Regions from separate parts of the Paenibacillus sp. EB106-05-06-XG162 genome, predicted to be linked through region 2. Evidence: riboswitches for the same ligand, from Rfam matches in the RefSeq annotation. Region 2 holds a riboswitch; the other holds the start of a gene.

Region 1 (10,489 bases), on a different contig from region 2:
GTCTTACCCTCTGTAACGTTCCAGTCACTTTCCAATAGCGCAATGATTTCTTCAAGCTTATCAATCGATTTATCGTATTTTCCTTGAATTTCATAGATGTGCGAAATGGCGATCAATGCATCCGTATATTTAGGATTTGGTTGTAGCTCGTGACCTTTGGAATAGCATTCAATGGCTTCGTCATATCTGCATAGTTTCGCCATACAGTCTGCTCTAGAGGACCACGCCCGCCAATCCTGCGGATACAGTTCGGTCATCTGCTCCCAGAGAATAAGTGCCTGAGGCAGGTTACATTCTTCCTTGCATATCAGACCTCCGTAGAGTTGATACAAGTAACTTGGATGGAATTCATTCAATCTTTCTAACGCTTCTTTAGCCTCTGCACATCTGCCATCTGCAAGCAAGTAGTTCATCAGCCACACATAACCACGCCAGTAATCTGGATGATTTGTCACAAAATTTGTATAGTACGCGATGAGTTTATGGCGGTTGGAGAAGTTCCAGTCCAATATGACTCCATTCTCGGCATCTCGTAAAGCGTTATGATTCCTTTTATGAGTTGGAGATAGTATCAGTGCATCCTTGGCGAAATGGGAAGCCAATTCACGGTGCTCCCCTGAACGATGAATGTGCAACTCAGCCAGCAATGTGAGACATTGGGCTTGCTTTTCGTCATCATTAAGTTTTTCCTTAAGGAATTGTTCAGCATAGGTAAAATCCTCTTTTGATATAAAATGTTCATTACTAATCATATTTTCTATTCGTTCTAAATGGGTATCATCGGTTAATGCAAACAGCTCGTCAATGGTAACACCTAAAATCACAGATAGCCTTGGAAGCAATTGTATGTCAGGCATGGTTACATTGTTTTCCCACTTGGATATGGCTTGGGAAGATATATTCAGTTGTGTCGCAAGTTCTTCTTGGGTCATTCCTTTTTGTAAACGAAGTGCCTTGATTTTTTTGCCGATCTCAACATTCAATGGATTTAACCTCCCGTTTCTATCTTGTCGACTAGTCAATTGCATTATAACTTTTTGTATAAAATACCCTCAATGACCGCTTGGTTAAACGAATGAGCTTATCCGTTACATTAGTTGTTTTATAGCTTACTAAGCTTTTATTTTTTGAGAGAATAAGCAGTTTTCCTTACTTGTAAACTTGCCGTTATAGACAGCGCGGAGAACCGTACCACAAATAGGCACGTTGACAAAACATTTGAACGTGATTAGTATTAGAAAATATTTAAATTAGTTGTGAGAAAACCACTATCGAGGTTATTCAAAGATGAGCGACCGCGTTTAGAGGTAGGTTTTATCGCCAAATAGAATTTTTTAGTTTCGATATGTCGAAACTTTTATAAATTCTATTGTGGTAAAAAACAAAATAGTAAACAAGCTATGATTGCTATGGATCGTACTATAGCAGGAGCAGCTTCTGGAGAGACCGTGGAATTCCACGGCGCCGAAGGGTTCACAATCTCAGGCAAAAGGACAGAAGAGTATTAAATATCTACTTTGTTATATTTGAATAGGTATAACAAGTCTTATTTATTATTCTTTTGATCAAGAGATTGGAGCGCATCCAATCTCTTTTTTTATGCGTGAATAATTGTTAATTACTTCACATGAATGGTTTTTTACTTGAATAAGGGGGAATATGCTATGGCACAACAGGAATTGAAGAGAGGTTTAGAGAATCGGCATGTTCAACTTATTGCTATTGGCGGAACCATTGGTACCGGGTTATTTTTAGGATCAGGCAAAGCGATTCAACTGGCAGGGCCATCCATTATCTTTGCTTATCTTATCGTGGGTATTGCCATTTTTTTCGTGATGAGGGCACTAGGGGAGCTCTTGTTGTCGAAAGTCGGGTATCAATCTTTTACAGACATTGCTGAGGACTATCTTGGACCACGGGCCGCGTTCGTAACCGGATGGACCTATTGGTTCTGTTGGATCATGACGGCCATGGCCGATGTGATTGCTGTCGGGGTATACGTGAAATATTGGTTTGATATCCCGCAGTGGATCCCTGCAGTCATCTGTTTAATCATATTATTATCACTCAATCTATTAACGGTTAAAAGTTTCGGGGAATTGGAATTTTGGTTTGCTCTAATCAAGGTCGTGACAATTCTGGCGCTGATTGCTATTGGTGTTGTGTTGCTGGTCATCGGATTCAAAACAGATGCAGGAACGGTGAGTGTCACAAATATTTGGGGGAACGGGGGATGGTTTCCAAACGGAGTTTCGGGATTCTTACTTTCATTCCAAATGGTTGTTTTTGCCTATGTCGGTGTGGAGCTAGTGGGTGTATCTGCAGCGGAGACAACCAATCCGGAAAAAAATATCCCGTCGGCGATTAATAAAATTCCGTTAAGAATTCTATTCTTCTACGTCGGTGCATTGATCGTCCTATTATGCATTAACCCATGGACGGAACTCAATCCATCCGAAAGTCCTTTTGTTAAAACGTTTGCTTTGGTCGGGATTCCTATTGCCGCAGGAATTATTAACTTTGTCGTACTAACGTCAGCCGCTTCAGCTTGCAACAGCGGGATGTTCTCAACAAGTCGGATCTTATATAATTTGAGCAAGAAAGGCCAAGCTCAAACCGGTTTTGCCAAACTAAATAAAAATCATGTACCCAGTAACGCGTTATTCATATCTACGCTTGTCCTATCTGTCGGAGCTCTTCTGAGTAAGCTTATTCCGGAGCAAGCTTTTGGAATCGTGACAACCACTAGTGCCATTTGTTTTATCTGGGTATGGGGTGTCATTCTAATTTGTCATTTGCGGTATAAAAAAACACAGCCGGAATTACAGGCAAAATCGAAATTTAAGGCACCGTTTACGCCATTTATTAATTATGTTGTCCTAACGTTGTTTGCCATCATTCTCATGATTATGCTGTATGCTGAAGAGACGCGTCCGGCCTTATTGTTGACACCAATATGGTTTGTTCTATTATTTACTTTGTATGCGAGCAGAAGAAGGAAGGAACAGCGTAACAAGCTATCAGGAAAGAATCAACAATCAACAGATGCCTGACCTATGCGATGCTAGTGTTGTATTAACGTGCCTTTTGATTTCTCGGAGTAACTTGGCCTTGCCGCAGGCAAGGCCTGTTTCTGCATGTATGACTAACATACATGAGTCATCTTCCTCACAAATGAAAGAAACGCGATCATTTTAAATTAACGGGTTGCTGTTGTGTAACACAATGAATCATACCACCATCTTTATAAAGTTCTCTCACGTCAATGCCAATAACCTTACGGTCAGGGTATAGTTTCTGGATGGTATCGTTAGCTATTTTGTCATTAGGATCATGATAATTTGGCACTAATACAACGGTATTTCCAATGTAATAATTGATATATGAACCTCTGTACCCCAAATTTTTTCCGTTATCTAGCACGACATTGTTTTTGGTAATTGGTAAATACGCATATTGATAAGGCTTGTCAAAGGCATTCTTAGCGTTCATTAATGTATTAATATCCTTATTGGAGACGCCCCATTCTTCTAAATCCTCTTCTTTCATTGTAATCAGTGTAGATTTATTATAAAACTTAGCAAAACCATCAATATGGAAATCTGTAATATCCAGATCTGGTACACCATCTAACCAAATAAAATTCGTAACACCAAGATTTTCTTCTATCACTTCTTCAATTTCTGCTTCTGATAATTTAGGATTTCTATTTTTGTTCGTAACCGCACTACGTGTCGATAAAAATGTACCATGACCATCTAACTCAAATGCGCCACCTTCAAGTACGACTTCATTGAGATCGATGCGTTCCATACCCAACTGTTTGCTTAGTTTGTTCCCAATGGAGGCATCTTTTTTATACGGGGTTTTCTTGCCCCATCCATTAAAGCCCCAGTCCATAAGTTTAAGATTTTTATCTTTGTCATATACAAAAATCGGAGCCGTATCTCTTGCCCATACATCGTCCGTAGGAATAATATAGAAGTCAATTTTGTCCATATCTATACCCTCATCATATAGAAGATCATAAATATATTCTTTTTCGTATTTATCGTAGGCGATAATATGAACATTTTCCCCTTCGCTTAGAGCGCTTGCCATCTCGATCCAAATGGATTCAAGCTTTTCTTTATGACCATTACCATAGGTAAAGTCATGAGGCCATTGCAACCAAGTGCCTTCATGCTTGCTGCTCTCATCAGGCATGGTGTAGTAACCTACATTTTGTTTTTTCATGTTTTGACCCTCATCCGCTTTACTTTGCGTACACCCTAATAAGATCCCAGCCATTAATAAAGCCCCAGTGCACAATACAATCATCTTATTCATGTTCAAATCTCCTTAAGTTCTAGTTGCTTTCTCTTGTAGTAGAATAAGCTTTGACATTGTGTCAAGGTCAAGCCATTATTGTCTTGCTTCGTTGATGATGGGAAAACAGACTTGTGTCACATACTCCTCCACAGGGCAGTCACATTCTGAACCTTTCAAGTAAGTTTCATAAGGCGGCCCATTCAAATCGTAGCCATTGTTTTCTATCCATTCTTCAAGCGCCATATGCGCGTACCCAATATAGTCATAGCTTCCGATATGCAAGGTCGTAGCAACAAACTTTTGGGGGAGTGTTTTTATTTCCCAATCACATGATGCATCTTCGTCATTTCCCTGCACGATCGGGATCATCAATTCTAAGCTGAATAAAAATATCCAAAATTAGGTTAAAAAACAGTTGACTTCATAATTCCCCTCATGGTACATTGTGCATGCACAACATACACAATTTGATGAGGAGGTACGGTATGCTGGCATTAGACATCCGAAATTTAAATAAGAAATACCCCAATTTTCAGTTAAAAGACGTATCGTTTCAACTGGAAAAGGGCTATATTATGGGTTTTATCGGAGCCAATGGCGCAGGGAAAACAACCACGATAAAATCGATTTTGAAAATGATTCATATCGATAGCGGTGAGGTGTGCATTTTGGGTAAGAACATCGCCGAACACGAAATCGAATTGAAGCAAGAAATCGGATACGCATTCGGCGACATCGATTTCTATACGCGCAGCAAGGTGAAAACGTTGACCAATGTCATTAAGAAGTTCTACAAGAATTGGGATGATGGAGCCTATTACAACTATCTGAGAAGATTCAAATTAGATGAAAATAAAAAAATAGCCGAATTGTCGACGGGGATGAAAGTAAAGTACAGCTTAGCCCTTGCTCTATCCCATGGCGCGAAGCTTCTCGTCCTTGATGAACCGACAAGCGGACTCGATCCGGTCGCTAGAGACGATCTGTTAGATATTTTTCAAGAACTCATCGTTGATGGCGAAATCAGCATTCTTTTCTCTACTCACATTACATCCGACTTGGAGAAATGCGCTGATTATATTACGTTCATCGAAAACGGGCAAATTATCGCCAGTTCTGAGAAAAACGAATTTATGGAGTCGTATCGTTTACTTAGTGGTAGCGAGAGTCAGTTGCAACAAGTGAAGGACCAGTTGATTTCCTACAAAATCAATTCTTTCGGCTTTACGGGATTGATCCATTCCAGAGACTTCGACCCTTCTTCCGATATTAGAGCAACGACGCCGAGTCTTGAGGAGATTATGATTTATTTCGCGAAAAAGGAGGATATGTATGTATAACTTGGTGATGAAGGATTTGAAATTAGGAGTAAATCCTTGGTTCTTTGCACTTCCTTTACTCATGGGCGCCTTAATGCTTGTTCCTGGTTGGCTCTATTTTCTCGTCCCTCTGTATTTTTGTTGGATAACGATACCGAATATGTTTGCCGGGTTTAGAACGCAGAACGATTTGATGTTTACCACGATGATGCCCGTAACCAAAAAAGACATCGTGAAAGCCAGGGTAACCGTTATTGTCATCCTGGAATTATTACATCTTGTTCTTGCGATGATCTATGGCATGATCACGATCCGCCTATACCCGAATCTGACCTACTATTTCTTCGCACCGCATATGGGTTTTTGGGGACTATGTTTTGTCATGCTCGCGATCTTCAACGTGATCTTTATATCCATGTATTACAAGACCGCGTATAAGTATGGCGGGGCGGCGGCGGCATCCATTACGGCCGCTATGCTGTTTGCCGGAGTTGCACAATGGCTCGGAATCCAGAATTCTTTTATCTCTGACACGTTCAATGGTAGCGGAGTTGACAATACGGCGCTTCAAATATCGATTTTGATCGCAGGAATCGTGATATTTATTGCATTCACTATGATTGCTTATCGCATTGCGGTCAAACGGTTCCTAAAAGTTGAAATCTTATGAACGTATCGATCTCGAATACATCTGAAAAACCGATTTATCAGCAGCTTTTCGAACAGATCAGCGCTCAAATTCTGAAAGGTGAGTTAGAGAGCGGTTATTGTCTGCCACCCATTCGACAAGCTGCCCTGGAGCTTCGTGTTAGTGTCATCACTGTAAAGAAGGCTTGGGAAGAACTTGAACGAAGCGGTTTGATCAATACCGTAACAGGTAAAGGGTGTTTTGTAGCCGAATTCTCGTCAGATGAGAAGCTGCGAATACGCAACGAAATGATCCTGAAGCAAATGGAAAGCGACACGGCATACTACAAATCCTTTGGCCTCACCCTAGATGAAGTAATTGAGCTGCTGAAAAAGATTTATTAACAGCCTCTCTATACTGTCCGGTCGGTGGCAAGTGTACTTATTCAAAAATTACACAATGGAGTTGAATCGTCATGAAAGGGTTAGATAGAATTTTTCTGATCGGAATGTTGCTGCTTGTTGCCGGAGTTTTGTGGGCGTTTACGATGAATGGCATTGGAACAAAAGAGTGGATTTTGTTATTGTCTGGAACTGTGTTGGGCATCGTAGCCGGGATGGTTCAAGGATGGGTACTAAATCTCAATAAACGAGGGAAAATCGGATCGGGCATGAAGATATTCGGAATAGTTGGAGCAATCATCTTGCTTGCTGCTCTGAAAGTCACAATAAATATTTCGATTCCTTCGTATTTAGCTACGAGTGAGAATGGAATCTGGGTGTCAATTGTTTTTGCCATTGGAGGCCTTCTCCTCGGACGCTCATACTACTCCCGCCTCTCGGGAGCCTCGGTAACATGATCTCGCTCGGCATGATCAGGTTGGTTGGCGATGAGAGTCTTCGGATTATTAGATGATTTTTGACAAGGCGCCCAAATGGGCGCCTTTCATTTGGCTTTGACGCAATTTTATTGGCGGGAAATCATGAAGACGCAACAACGTCGAATATTTAAAGAGGTTTTTGTTAATACCAGTCTATGTAAGCAATTTTCTCTTATATCATTTTTGGTATACTATTTGGTAGATAAGAGGACTAATTTGAAATTTGAGAAGGAGAGATGGAAATGTCGTATATCGTTGATTTTAAGAATGTGTCTACGGTTGGTTTAGAGTCTTCCCCAGTAGCAGAAGCGCTTGCTGGTTTACGTGCGAATGAAGCCCGTTACTTTATGAACAAATACAAGCATGAATTTACGGTTGTACCCGCTAGCGAAAGTCAGGAGACCCTCGATTATGCGAACCGCATTTTGAAAGAAGAACGTAATATTGAGTTTGCGGCCAAACCTTTAGAAACATCACGTTTTCAAGTGGAAAATATCCAATTTGCCTACGTTTTCTACGAGGATGGTCTTGCGATCAATGTCATGTATACGGTGGATGACCCTAAGAAGCGGGCTGTTGGTTTTAAGCTGTCTGAGGGAATGGAAGTGCCAAAGGAGTTAGAAGAGAAGTTTAAGTTTGCTAGGCAGAAGTCTAAACTAGCCGGAACCATTCGGGGCTCGTTTTTTGTGATTAAAGGACAATATTAAAGTAAGCAAAGCTCCCTCCACCATTATGGCGGAAGGGGCTTTTATGTGCCATTTATTTCTTTGCATCGTGATAGTATTTCATTAAAAAGGAAGTGCGAACAATGAATCTAGAAATGGTCATGCAAGAGCTTGAAGCTCTCGGCAAGGAACGCACCAAGAAAATATATCAATCCAATGGCGCGCACGAACCGCTTTTTGGCGTGGCTACGGGCGCGATGAAGCCCATCTTTAGGAAAATAAAACGCAATCAACCTTTGGCCGAGCAGCTCTATGCCACAGGGAATTACGATGCTATGTACTTTGCCGGGGTGATCGCGGATCCCAAAGCCATGTCTGAGGCGGACTTTGAACGGTGGATTGATAGAGCTTATTTTTATATGCTGTCGGATTATGTGGTAGCAGTAACTTTGGCAGAAACGGATATTGCACAAGAAGTTGCCGATAAATGGATTGCAAGCGATATAGAGCTGAAAATGTCGGCGGGCTGGAGCTGCTACTGCTGGCTGCTCGGGAATCGTCCAGACAGTGAATTTTCCGAAGAGAAAATTGCTGATATGTTGGAACTTGTAAAAAATACGATTCATGATGCTCCTGAACGCACGAAATACGCGATGAATAATTTCATGTACACTGTGGGCGTATCCTATCTGCCGCTTCATGATAAGGCGGTGGAGATCGCGAAGGAAGTTGGCCCGGTGGAAGTCAATCGCGGTAGCGCAAAGAGCAAGTTCTTGAACGCTTCCGTTAATATTCAAAAGGCGGCAGATAAAGGGCAGCTCGGCTTCAAACGAAAATATGTAAGGTGTTAGTCCAATAATGGCGAAAAGGATAAGAGTGAATGACAAATAATAAAGAACAACGTTACCGTTTTAGTGAAGCACCGATTTGGGATTTGCAGCGCACTTATTATGAAGAAAAAGGAATGAAGGCCTGGAATAACGACCAAGTTCCTCAATATATAACGAGTAATCCGATGATCGCGACTTCCTATGCAGAAATGATATTTGGGTTTCTTCAGGATCGGGCCAGTCAGGAACATGGATCAGATCCTGTGTGGATTGTGGAGCTTGGAGCAGGAGCGGGACGATTGGCTTACCACGTATTACTTGAGTTATGTCGATTGAGAGATTATGCGGGGATGTCGTTACCTCCGTTCCGTTACATTATGACCGATCTGGCCATGAACAATGTGTTAGCTTGGAAAGAGCATCCCGCCTTACAATCCTTTATTGCGGAGGGAGTACTCGATTTTGCGCGATTTGATGCTCTTCATGATACAGCTCTGAACCTGATTGTAGCTGACACAACCATTCGTGAGGGGGATTTAACACAACCTTTAATCATCGTTGCAAATTACTTCTTTGATAGTATTCCACAAGAGTTGATTTATGTCGGTAATGGTCACATTTACGAAGCGGATGTGATTGTCGAGAGTCCTGAAAATATCGATTCACTTCAACCGTCAGAAGCGTTAAATCAACTATCTTTGCATTATGAGCATCGGCGGGCACCGGAATATGAACAAGAAACCTACCCTTACCGTGACATCATTGCCGTGTATCAGGAGCAGTTAGAAGATTCGCATATTTTATTTCCCGTTGCGGCCTTGGCTTGTTTGGAACAGTTGAATCGGTTGTCTCGGAAGGGCTTTCTATTAATAACAGCAGATAAAGGAGATCATCTGCTTGATAACTGGAAATTCTCCGAACCGCCAGAGTTGGTACTACACGGAAGTTTTTCTTTAACGGCAAACTACCATGCTATTCAGGTTTATTATGAACAAAGAGGAGCTACGGCTTTATTTCCCCCTCATCACTATAAGAACATCAATGTGGGTTGTGTTCTCAATTTGGATATGCCGAAGGATTATGCGAATACAAGATTAGCTTATCGTCGATTTATTGAACGCTTTGGGCCGGACGATTTTTTTAGTATGAAGGAATGGGTAGATCGCAATATAGATAGCATGCAACTACAGCAAATATTAAGCTTTTGGCGTTTAGGTGGATATGATGCGGAATTTCTGATTCAGAGTAAGAAGCAGATCTCTAGTCTGCTGCCAGATGCGAACGATGAAGAAATGTTGGATCTATTAAGAGGCATTCAGATCATGTGGTCATCGTATTACGTCATGGCGCAGCGTTATAACTTAGCACTTGATGCTGGATTGATCCTGTTTGAAATGGAAATGTACGAAGATTCTAAGCGGTTTTTGGAAATATCGATGCATTCGGACCAGGATCAAATGGCATCAACCGTAATTTATTGTCTGGCGATTTGTTGTATCGAGTTAGAATTAGACGAAGAGGCATTGCAGTACACGCGAAAGTTATTAGAACTTGAGCCTGACCATGAAGAGGCACTGGCATTGCTAAGCCATTTGAATAGAGGATACTGAAACCCAATTTAGTATGCACATAGTCTGTATTTAAAAGAAGTATCAAAGAACAACTGAACGTTCTTGATACTTCTTTATTTTAATTTTAAATGAAAGATTAACTTTGTAGCTTCCCTCTTATGCTAATTTCTTTTGTTTTTGGTCTAAAAGATGACTAAAGAAAGTTAGCATACTTGCACAGACTGCAACAACCCCACCGACCCATGTCACATTCATTAAAGTCCCTTGATGGTATACAATTCCGCC
Region 2 (10,489 bases):
GCTTCCCATACTCTGTTCTTCGTATCCGCGCTGATATGCTTACTCGTGTCGTTATTGATGACGCGAGATACCGTGGAAATTGATACCCCAACCATTTGGGCAATATCCTTCAAAGACGGCATGTTCCACCTCCCATACACCTTCTATATCCTCTTAGAGTCTCTACCTTCTCCAAATTTGGGTGATTTACATTAAATATAAGGGGCATTTTGGGAGGTGTCAACGAATATTTTTGGGTATATTTGGGCCCAATTTCTTTATTGTTGGTTTTTATTTGTCAAGATGTTTTCGGATGCGTACCGCTTTCGCAATAGTTAGATATGTGGTATGGATGGTTAGAGAATAACGGAAGTAGATACCGCAAACGTATGGATGATGCGAGGACGCAGGACAATCATGTGCAAACACGTATTTTTATTCCACGCGAAACAGCTATCTCCACTTTTTTCGTTGTTATCTACTTTCACCATTATAACAGAACATAAGTTCGTATTTAAGATCGTTAAAAAAGCCGAGCCCTTGGGCTCGACCTTCTCATCATTATCATATCTCCTACCGCAATATCATCTCGAATTCAATTTCATGCTTCACAGTAATATCATCTCGAATTCAATTTCATGCTTCACAGTAATATCGTCCCCATCTTGTACCGCAATATAGTAAGAGAGCTGACCAAATCGATGGACCTGTTCATGCAAAACTAAGCGTCCGATTTCTCTGGCTTCCAACCAACAGCCATACTCCAGATATGGGCCTCCCTGAGGATCGCCCAGACCACATCTTCCTTCCCGCGAACGTAGGATTCGCGATCATCGCGATATAGCTCCGCGAGGTGATTTTTTACTTGTCCATATGTATGACATGCTTCGGGATGTCTTCTTAAATAATCACGAAATAATAAATTCAATTGCTCAGACCAGCTGCCTGCTTGACGAACATGAATATGGGTTCTTGGCTTTCCCGGCACCTCACGGAAATAACGTTTGCTAAGGTCGTCATTATCTGCACGGTAACGATAACCTACACGTTCCAGAATTGTCTGATATGTTTCCATTTCACTCAAGTTTGGAACAGATATTTGAATATCAATAATCGGTTTCGCTACTAACCCGACCACAGAAGTCGAACCCACGTGATCAATTCGCCATACGTTATCACCTAGTGCACTTCGCAAAGCACTTCCCAGCTCCAGGAATTGAATCTTCCATTCGGGTCGGTATACCACGACTTCAATGGGCTCCATTTTACCCCTCCTTCCTCAGACCGTCGACCGCTCGATTAGCCGATACGTCAACTCTTTTCGCGTTGAAGGCAACGACTTATCATTCATCCGTTCGAATAAAATTTCGAAGGCATTTTTCCCAACGTCATACATCGATAGTTCGATTGTCGTAATGCCAAGCACCTCCGCAATGGGGTGATTATCCGATCCAATCACTGCTAAATCCTCAGGGACACGAATGCCGTGCTTTCTAGCTTCTGCGACGATCGCAGCAGCGGGATGATCTCCACTCCCGAGGATCGCCGTCGGTCGGTTCTTCATGGCTAAGAGCCTGCGAACCACTTCAACCCCGCGTTCAAAATCGAATATGCGCTCGAATTGCCATTCTGCGTAAGGCTCCTCGCCAATCGCTTGAAGCGCATCCATATAAGCCCGCTTTCGGTTCATATTAATGTAGCTATCTCCGCGACCGATGAAATATCCAATTTCCCGATGCCCTTTAGCAATCAAATAATCCATCCCCAGCTTGAAGCTGCCGTAATGATCGATATAGACGGATGAAACCGCACGATCCCCTGCATTTTCACAGGCAATAATCGGGCCATAGACCGTATAAGGTTCAATTTCATCCCATGTCATCGTTTTCGAACAGAAAACAATGCCGTCAACTTGCTTCATACGAAGCATATCAAGCACCTTCTGTTCTTCTTCTGCACGATAATCCGTCTGACATAGGATTAGCTTGTAATTACACGCTAAGGAAGCATTGGCGATCCCATCAGTAATCCCCCCAAAATAGGGGTGATTCACATACGGCAAGACGACGGCGATCATCGATGTCTTCCCTTACACGAGATGGACCGCATTCATATTCTGCGAATAATTGAGCTTCTCCACCGCTTCAAGGACAGCGGCGCGTTTGTCTTCTCGCACATAAGGATGCTGATTCAGTACACGTGATACCGTTGCAATCGATACACCCGCTAATTTTGCGATTTCCTTAATATTGGCCATGAAACACGTTCACCACCTTTTCTGAAAAAAGACTCTTGACCTGAAAAGCTTTTCATATTTTATCATGAAGTTGTAACATCAAGTACAGTCATCAAATGCGGTCAGCGTTACCTTCATTGGGCGTCATGGCCGCACCCTTTCTTTTATCATCATAGAGGAGGAATGTTACCATGGGAAGACCTATCGTATTCTTCGATATTGACGGTACATTACTGAATGAAAATAAAGAAATTCTAGCATCAACTCGAATTGCCATTCATGAGCTTCAGCAACAAGGCGTATATACAGCCATTGCAACCGGAAGAACTCCAATCTTGTTCGAAGAAATTCGGCAGTCGCTGGGAATCGATTCTTATGTTGCAATGAACGGGCAGTATGTCGTCTTCGAAGGACAAGTTATTTACGACAATCCCATTCCGCAAGAAGAGCTTGTCAAGCTTCAGATCGAAATGCAGCGCAATAATCACCCGTATGCCCATGTGAGTCATGACGATTTCAAATCGAGTGTTGCGAACCATCCTTACCTTCGCGATTCTTTTGGTGACACAAAAATCGTCTATCCGGAGGTTGATCCGACCTTCCATCTGCGTGCTCCGATCTACCAAGCGATTGTATTCTGTGAAGAAGATGAGCGCAGCCATTACATCGACCGTTTCCCCCATTTCACATTTTTGCCTTGGCATACGTATGCGTTAGATATTCTTCCCAAAGGCTGCTCCAAAGCCATTGGTATTACCAAAATGTTAGAACACGGCAACTTTGAACTTGAAGACAGCTATGCATTCGGTGACAATAACAACGATCTTGAGATGCTCTCACTTGTTGGAACGGGGGTCGCCATGGGCAATGCACTCCCGGAGACCAAGGCAGCGGCAGACATGATCACAACATCATGCGATGAAGACGGCATCTATTATGGGCTGGTGAAGCTCGGTCTAATCGCACCTGTCCTACAAAAACAAGAAGAAACGTCTTTGTCGCCCCAATAGGTCGATAAAGCGTTTCTCCTGAAATCTAGAACCATATTCGATTCAATCATCGCAGATGCATTATAGGATTGGGGAAATGAGTCGCGTCACCGATTCTCCAATCTTATGCCTGCGTGGCCGCCCTTCGTACATTTCGCGAGTCAAACGGATGGAATCCTCCATATCCTCTTCGAAAATAGCATGCAGCTTGGAAGGCGCCTCTCCCCCATATAGAAACGCGTTCACCTCAAAGTTCAGCTTAAAGCTGCGGATATCCATGTTCGCTGTACCCACGGTAGCAACTTTGCCATCAGCGACCATCGTCTTGGCATGTAAGAACCCTTTCTGATACAGGTAACACTTTGCCCCGATTTTAAGCAGTTCTCCTAAGTAAGAGTACGTTGCCAGATGGACGATTTTATGATCCGGTACAGCCGGTATCATAATCCGAACATCCACCCCAGACAAAATGGCCATCCGAAGTGCATTCTGCATCGTCTCATCCGGCACAAAATACGGTGATTGCAGATACAACGTTTCTTTCGCGGAATTAATGAGTTTGATACATGCATTCTTGATCTGTTCTTGGGTACTATTTGGCCCGCTGGATACAATCTGCATCGCATTAAGACCCGAACGCTCCACAGGGACGAAATACTGCTCCATCTCTGTTAGACGCTGTGTCGAGGCCAGATCCCAGTCCATAATAAATTGTGCTTGCATCTGAAACACACTGCTTCCATTCACCTTCAAATGGGTATCTCGCCAGTAGCCGTAACGGGAATCTAGACCGAGATATTCATCCCCCACGTTAAATCCGCCAATAAATCCGATCGTCCCATCGATAATGGCCAGCTTCCTATGATTCCGATAGTTCAATCGAAAATTCACGTAAGGTATCCGAGACGGGAAAAAGGCAGCGACTTGTCCGCCCGCTTCAATAAGCGGTTTGAAGAAATCCTTCGACAAGCCTGCACTCCCAATATCATCATACAAAAATCGAACATGAACATGCTCGCGTGCTTTCAGCGTTAGTGCGTCCAACAGTCGGCGCCCGAGATGATCGTCCCGAACGATATAATACATCACATGCACATGATGCTCCGCCTGCAGAATCGATTCGATAAGCGCATCAAACTTCTCATGACCATCCGTATAAATCGTGATATCGTTATCTTGCGTAAGGATCGATTTGGCCGCCGACAAATTCATGTAGATCATATCCTGGTATTCCGTGATGGATGTATCGTGGAACTTAACCTGACCCTCTCTGAAAAGCTGTTGTTGTGCTCGAACCATATGATTCATATTTTCATGCTGTTCTTTGGGAATCTTATAGATTTTACGTTTGCTAATGTTCTGACCGAACATGAGATATAGTATAAATCCAATCCCTGGGAGAAATAACAGGACCATTAGCCACGCCCATGTATTTCCGACATTACGTCTCTCAATGAAGATGACCGCGATCGCCAGGACCATGTTCAATATTGAGAGTATTGAAAAACTCGAGCTCCATATATTCAAACTGTCTGGCCCGCCCTTCTAATCCATTTGATTTTCATGATACAAGTTCTATTCTTTATCCTGATTCGTGAACTTCGAGGTGATCTTCTCAAATGTCTCGACGAGCGTGACCAATTCAGCTTTCGTGAGGTCTTGCACTAAAGGTTCAAGCGCTTGATCACGTAGCTTTCCTGTTGATTTCAGAATTTCACGTCCTTTGTCCGTGAGCTGCACGAGTACAATACGACGGTCATTCGGATCGGATTGGCGTGCGACATAGCCGCTTTTCTCCAGTCGATCGATCATGACTGTAATCGAGCTTGGCTTCACTTCCAGACATTCAGCGAGCTGTGATAGTTTGCACAATCCTAGTTTGTACAAACGAAATAGCATCATGATTTGAGGCGGCGTAATCCCAGCGGGAAGCTTCTCCATCACTTCACTATTCAATTTCTTGTGTACGAGATCCATTGCTTTCTGAAATCTTTCTAGATATGACTCCATAGTTCCTCCCCAAAAACCCTTATCAAAATTATTTTTGATCTTCAACAATTAGATAATCTAAAATTATCATGTTCATGATGAAGTGTCAATGAAGATAAGCACCATCGCAAATTATCGGATACATCACTCAGTGTCGTCTTATTCCATACACGGTATACTCAGGAGTCGGTTGAATCCCCCGTTATATTTCAATATACGAGAGACATGGCAAAAAAGAGCTGTCCGCCGCATACTCACCGCGAATCAACTCTTTTTACTTAGAAATATTCAATATTCACTATACCATTAGTCCTTAGTCAGCTCTGTATAAGCATCTGCCGTTAACAAATGTTGAACCGCATCTTCCGCCGTACCGTCAACCTCCACCTCAACAAGCCATCCACCTGCATAAGGCTCATTGTTCACGAGTTCTGGCTCTGTCTCCAATTGCGAGTTGACGCGAGTTACTTTTCCTGTAACAGGGCAGTACAATTCCGAGACCGTCTTTACCGATTCGATCGATCCCATGCTGTCTCCTGCTGTCACTTCATAGCCGACTTCAGGAAATTCAATGAATACAATATCCCCCAGCTGATGCTGCGCATGATCGGAAATGCCAATTCGGATCGTATTCTCCGAGATCACTTCAGCCCATTCATGCTCTTCACTGTACCGCAAGTTTGGTTTTACTTCACTCATCTGAACGCCTCTTTTCTCGAAATGTCACTGTATCGGATTGCATATTGTTTGCTTGTCTTAGCTCCGGAGGTCTAATTCCCTATTAGCGTAGAACAACGAGAACAAGACTGTCAATATCCGGCATTAAATTATTTTCATTACCAAAAAATTGATTGACAAGGTAGTGAACGGTCGAGTATTAATGGAGTAATGGAATAATAATAGCGGATGATGGTAACGGGAGAGATTACCGAACCTAGGTAACGCCGAAGGAGTAAGCCTGCATAGGTGAATCTCTCAGGCAAAAGGACCTTTACCGGACGCACCTCTGGAGAGTATTCGAGACTTCTAGCCGATCGAATCACCCAAGGGGAAACTTATGGGAGAACCAGCCCATAAGGTAACTCTCAGGTACAAAGGACAGAGCGAAGGAAATGGGATGCGTAGCGGCATCTATCGTTTCTTTTGCCTGTCTTTTTTTGTTGTTATCGCGTGCGATCTACACAATCCAATCAGATGAGGTGAATGCATGACTCAGCTTCGCAGAACGCCACTCTACCCGCTCTACGCTAACCATTCCGGTGTAAGATGTATTGACTTTGGCGGATGGGAATTGCCTGTTCAATTTCTTGGCATCCAGAAAGAACACGAAGCCGTACGACAACAAGCCGGTTTGTTCGATGTCTCCCACATGGGCGAATTTATCGTCACTGGCGAAGATGCCGAAGCCTTTCTCCAGCATATGACGACGAACGACGTCACCAAGCTGCAAGATGGTCAAGCACAGTATACTTGCATGTGTTACCCAACAGGTGGTGTCGTCGATGATTTATTGGTGTATCGACTATCGATGTCGAATTATATGCTTGTCGTCAACGCCTCCAATATCGATAAAGACTGGGATTGGCTCAAAATTCATCAGCCTAGCAACGTGAAGATAGAGAATGTATCCGATCAGACCGCGCTCCTCGCCATCCAAGGCCCTCTGGCGGAAGCGATCTTACAGGAAGCAACGGAGACACCAATCGCGGGGCTCGCTGGATTTGAGTTCATGAAAGAAGCGTCTGTCTGCGGGGTAAGAACACTCATCTCGCGTACAGGATATACCGGGGAAGACGGATTCGAATTGTATGTTCGTGATTCAGACGCCCCTGCTGTGTGGAATGGACTGTTAGAACTAGGTCAAGGGATGGGACTCGTGCCAGCTGGACTCGGCGCTCGCGATACGTTGCGCTTTGAAGCCAAGCTGCCGCTCTACGGTCAAGAATTATCGGCCCAAATCACACCACTCGAAGCTGGTCTAGGAATGTTCGTTAAACTTGATAAAGGGGATTTTATTGGACAGGAAGCACTCGCTTACCAGAAGCAATCAGGATTGTCTCGTAAATTAGTGGGGCTTGAACTGGTCGATCGCGGCATCCCAAGATCCCACTATCCCGTCTTTGCGAACGGAAACCGGATTGGCGAAGTGACGACGGGGACACAATCTCCTACACTCAAACGAAATCTGGGTCTTGCATTGATCGATACGAAATATACGGCCATAGATACCGAAGTCGAAGTAGAAATTCGCGGCAAACTGCTCCGCGCCAAAATTGTACCCGCTCCATTCTATCGAAACAAGACACGTTCGACAGGAGGCACGAAAACAATATGAAACATCGCTATCTGCCTATGACACCACAAGACCAAGCCGACATGTTACAAGTCATCGGAATGGATTCCATGGAACAATTATTCCAAGACATCCCGACAGAAATACGCTATCAAGGCACTCTTCCCATCTCTGAAGCACTGGATGAAATATCTTTACTCCGCCATATGAAGCAATTGTCCGATCAGAATGCTGATTTTGACCGGTATACAAGCTTCCTCGGGGCAGGCATCTATGATCATCATGTCCCTGTCGTCATCAATCATGTCATTTCCCGCTCTGAATTCTATACCGCCTACACACCTTATCAGCCCGAGATCAGTCAGGGCGAACTGCAAGCGATTTTCGAATTTCAATCTTATATTTGTGAGTTAACAGGCATGGCCGTCGCGAATGCAAGTATGTATGACGGAGCAACGGCCCTCGCAGAAGCTGGCTCTCTTGCAGCTAGCGCGACGAGAAGAAAACAACTCATCGTATCCCGGGCCGTTCATCCCGAAGCACGTCAAATTCTACAGACTTCCGCTCGCGGGTTGAATCTGGACATCATAGAAATCGATGTTCAGAACGGCGTAACGGATCTTTCGCACCTGGAATCGATGATCTCAACTAACACTGCGGCAGTTCTAATCCAGTCCCCTAACTTCTTCGGTTGTATTGAAGATATTCGCACGATTGGCGATATGATTCATGCACACAAAGGACTACTCGTCGTTAGTAGCAACCCGCTATCGCTCGGGGTGCTTGAAAGTCCTGGCAAGTTGGGTGCTGACGTCGTCATCGGGGATGCGCAGCCATTCGGAATTGCAGCATCGCTTGGCGGTCCTACTTGCGGGTATTTCGCAGTAACAGAAGCCTTGATGCGTAAAATGCCGGGTCGTATCGTTGGACAGACCCTTGACCGCGATGGGAAGCGTGGCTTTGTCTTGACCTTACAAGCCAGAGAACAACATATCCGCAGGGAAAAAGCGACCTCCAATATTTGCTCGAACCAAGCTCTGTTAGCTTTATGCGCATCCGTCTATCTGTCCACCATGGGCAAGCAAGGAATTCAAGATGTAGCGCGATTGAATATCCAGAAAGCGCACTATGCGGCAAATGCAATCCGCCATTCAGAACGGCTTGCTATCGCCAACACATCTCCGTTCTTCAATGAATTCGTCATCAAGCTGCCAGAAGAAGCGAACGTCACTCAAATCAATGAACAATTACTTGCTGCTGGTTACCTCGGCGGGTATGATCTTGGTCTTGCCTATCCAGAATTGCAAGGACATCTGTTAGTTGCTGTAACCGAACGGAGAACCAAAGATGAGATCGATCAATTCGTAGCGCGTTTGGAGGCATGTCTATGAGCCAGAACCAAGCTTTAATCTTCGAGTTAAGTCAACCAGGACGCGTTGCTTACGCACTGCCTGAATGCGATGTCCCTGAAGTTAACCTATCAGAAATGATTCCGTCATCCTTCTTACGCACAGAACCTGCGGCGCTGCCAGAGGTCTATGAAGTCGATGTCATCCGGCATTATACCGCCCTTTCGCGTCGGAACTTCGGGATCGATAATGGCTTCTATCCATTAGGATCCTGTACGATGAAATATAATCCGAAGATCAATGAAGATGTTGCAAGGTTTGCAGGCTTCGCTAAGATCCATCCTTACCAGCCGGAAGCGAGCATCCAAGGCGCACTAGGCCTCATGTACACCCTTCAGCAAGATATCGCGGCGTTAACGGGGATGGATCAAGTCACGCTTCAGCCTGCTGCGGGAGCGCATGGGGAATGGACGGGACTCATGATGATTCGAGCCTACCATGAGAGCCGAGGCGAAGTACGTACCAAGGTGATCGTGCCGGACACGTCTCATGGTACGAATCCAGCTAGCGCAACCGTCGCCGGCTTCGAGACCATCACGATTCCTTCGAATGCTCGTGGACATGTTGACCTTGAAGCCCTCCGTTCTGTTGTAGGTCAAGATACGGCAGCCTTGATGCTCACCAATCCGAACACACTTGGGCTCTTCGAGGAGCAGATCGTAGAGATTGCTCGTATCGTGCATGAAGCAGGCGGTCTTCTCTATTATGACGGTGCCAACTCGAATGCGATCATGGGCATTACGCGACCTGGAGATATGGGCTTCGACGTCGTCCATTTGAATCTCCACAAGACAATGAGTACGCCGCATGGCGGCGGCGGACCGGGTGCGGGACCTGTTGGGGTCAAAGCAATCCTCACCCCATTCCTCCCCAAACCGATCGTCGCAAAACGAGAGGATGGCAGCTATTACTTGGATGACAACATCCCGCAGTCTATCGGTCGAGTCAAAGCTTACTATGGTAACTTCGGCATCCTTGTTCGCGCCTACACGTATATCCGTACCTATGGCCCAGAAGGATTACGCCAAGTCTCGGAATATGCCGTATTGAATGCGAACTATATGATGCACCGGCTTGCACCATACTACGAGATTTCATATCCAGGGGTGTGCAAACATGAATTTGTCATGTCCGGTAAGAGCTTCAAACAATATGGCATCCGAACACTAGATATTGCCAAGCGACTACTCGATTTCGGCTATCATCCACCTACGATTTATTTCCCATTGAATGTTGAGGAATGCATCATGATTGAGCCTACAGAGACGGAGAGCAAGGAGACACTGGATGCCTTCATTAATACGATGATTCTAATTGCGGAAGAGGCAGCCACGAATCCAGAATTGTTGCTGAATGCGCCATACGATACTGTCGTTCGGCGTCTTGATGAGACGCAGGCCGCTCGGAAACCTGTACTCAATTGCAGCTGCGGCTAATCCTGGCATGACAATATAAAACGAGGCACAATTCGTCTGATGTCCGACGGAACGCGCCTCGTTTTATCATTTATGCGGTACCCTACCTATTCCTGAATCCGACCATAAGCGCGTAGAATCCGTAAATGATTCAACGTAATGATCCCCTTCCATTCTTC

What was found. A riboswitch is a leader RNA that binds a small molecule or an ion and turns the genes downstream of it on or off. The one in region 2 is predicted to bind glycine.
Region 1: linked by a shared signal. The riboswitch ahead of AC3WU2_RS16665 (amino acid permease) and the one ahead of gcvT (glycine cleavage system aminomethyltransferase GcvT) in region 2 are both predicted to bind glycine.

Annotation. Positions count from the first base shown of each region.
Region 1 covers NZ_JBYTDT010000007.1:109,091-119,579, forward strand. The annotation lists gene AC3WU2_RS16660 (helix-turn-helix domain-containing protein) at 1-983, opposite strand, end outside; glycine riboswitch at 1,428-1,507, shown strand; gene AC3WU2_RS16665 (amino acid permease) at 1,665-3,053, shown strand; gene AC3WU2_RS16670 (agmatine deiminase family protein) at 3,190-4,329, opposite strand; partial or broken gene AC3WU2_RS16675 (GyrI-like domain-containing protein) at 4,405-4,689, opposite strand; gene AC3WU2_RS16680 (ABC transporter ATP-binding protein) at 4,797-5,651, shown strand; gene AC3WU2_RS16685 (ABC-2 transporter permease) at 5,644-6,300, shown strand; gene AC3WU2_RS16690 (GntR family transcriptional regulator) at 6,297-6,662, shown strand; gene AC3WU2_RS16695 (hypothetical protein) at 6,734-7,117, shown strand; gene AC3WU2_RS16700 (DUF8821 family protein) at 7,381-7,845, shown strand; gene AC3WU2_RS16705 (DNA alkylation repair protein) at 7,947-8,654, shown strand; gene AC3WU2_RS16710 (SAM-dependent methyltransferase) at 8,684-10,243, shown strand; gene AC3WU2_RS16715 (MFS transporter) at 10,361-10,489, opposite strand, start outside.
Region 2 covers NZ_JBYTDT010000001.1:934,846-945,334, reverse strand. The annotation lists gene AC3WU2_RS04075 (LacI family DNA-binding transcriptional regulator) at 1-122, opposite strand, end outside; gene AC3WU2_RS04070 (GrpB family protein) at 701-1,243, opposite strand; partial or broken gene AC3WU2_RS04065 (LacI family DNA-binding transcriptional regulator) at 1,259-2,236, opposite strand; gene AC3WU2_RS04060 (Cof-type HAD-IIB family hydrolase) at 2,407-3,225, shown strand; gene cls (cardiolipin synthase) at 3,286-4,731, opposite strand; gene AC3WU2_RS04050 (MarR family winged helix-turn-helix transcriptional regulator) at 4,780-5,214, opposite strand; gene gcvH (glycine cleavage system protein GcvH) at 5,500-5,892, opposite strand; glycine riboswitch at 6,100-6,194, shown strand; glycine riboswitch at 6,198-6,297, shown strand; gene gcvT (glycine cleavage system aminomethyltransferase GcvT) at 6,401-7,528, shown strand; gene gcvPA (aminomethyl-transferring glycine dehydrogenase subunit GcvPA) at 7,525-8,877, shown strand; gene gcvPB (aminomethyl-transferring glycine dehydrogenase subunit GcvPB) at 8,874-10,331, shown strand; gene AC3WU2_RS04025 (hypothetical protein) at 10,418-10,489, opposite strand, start outside.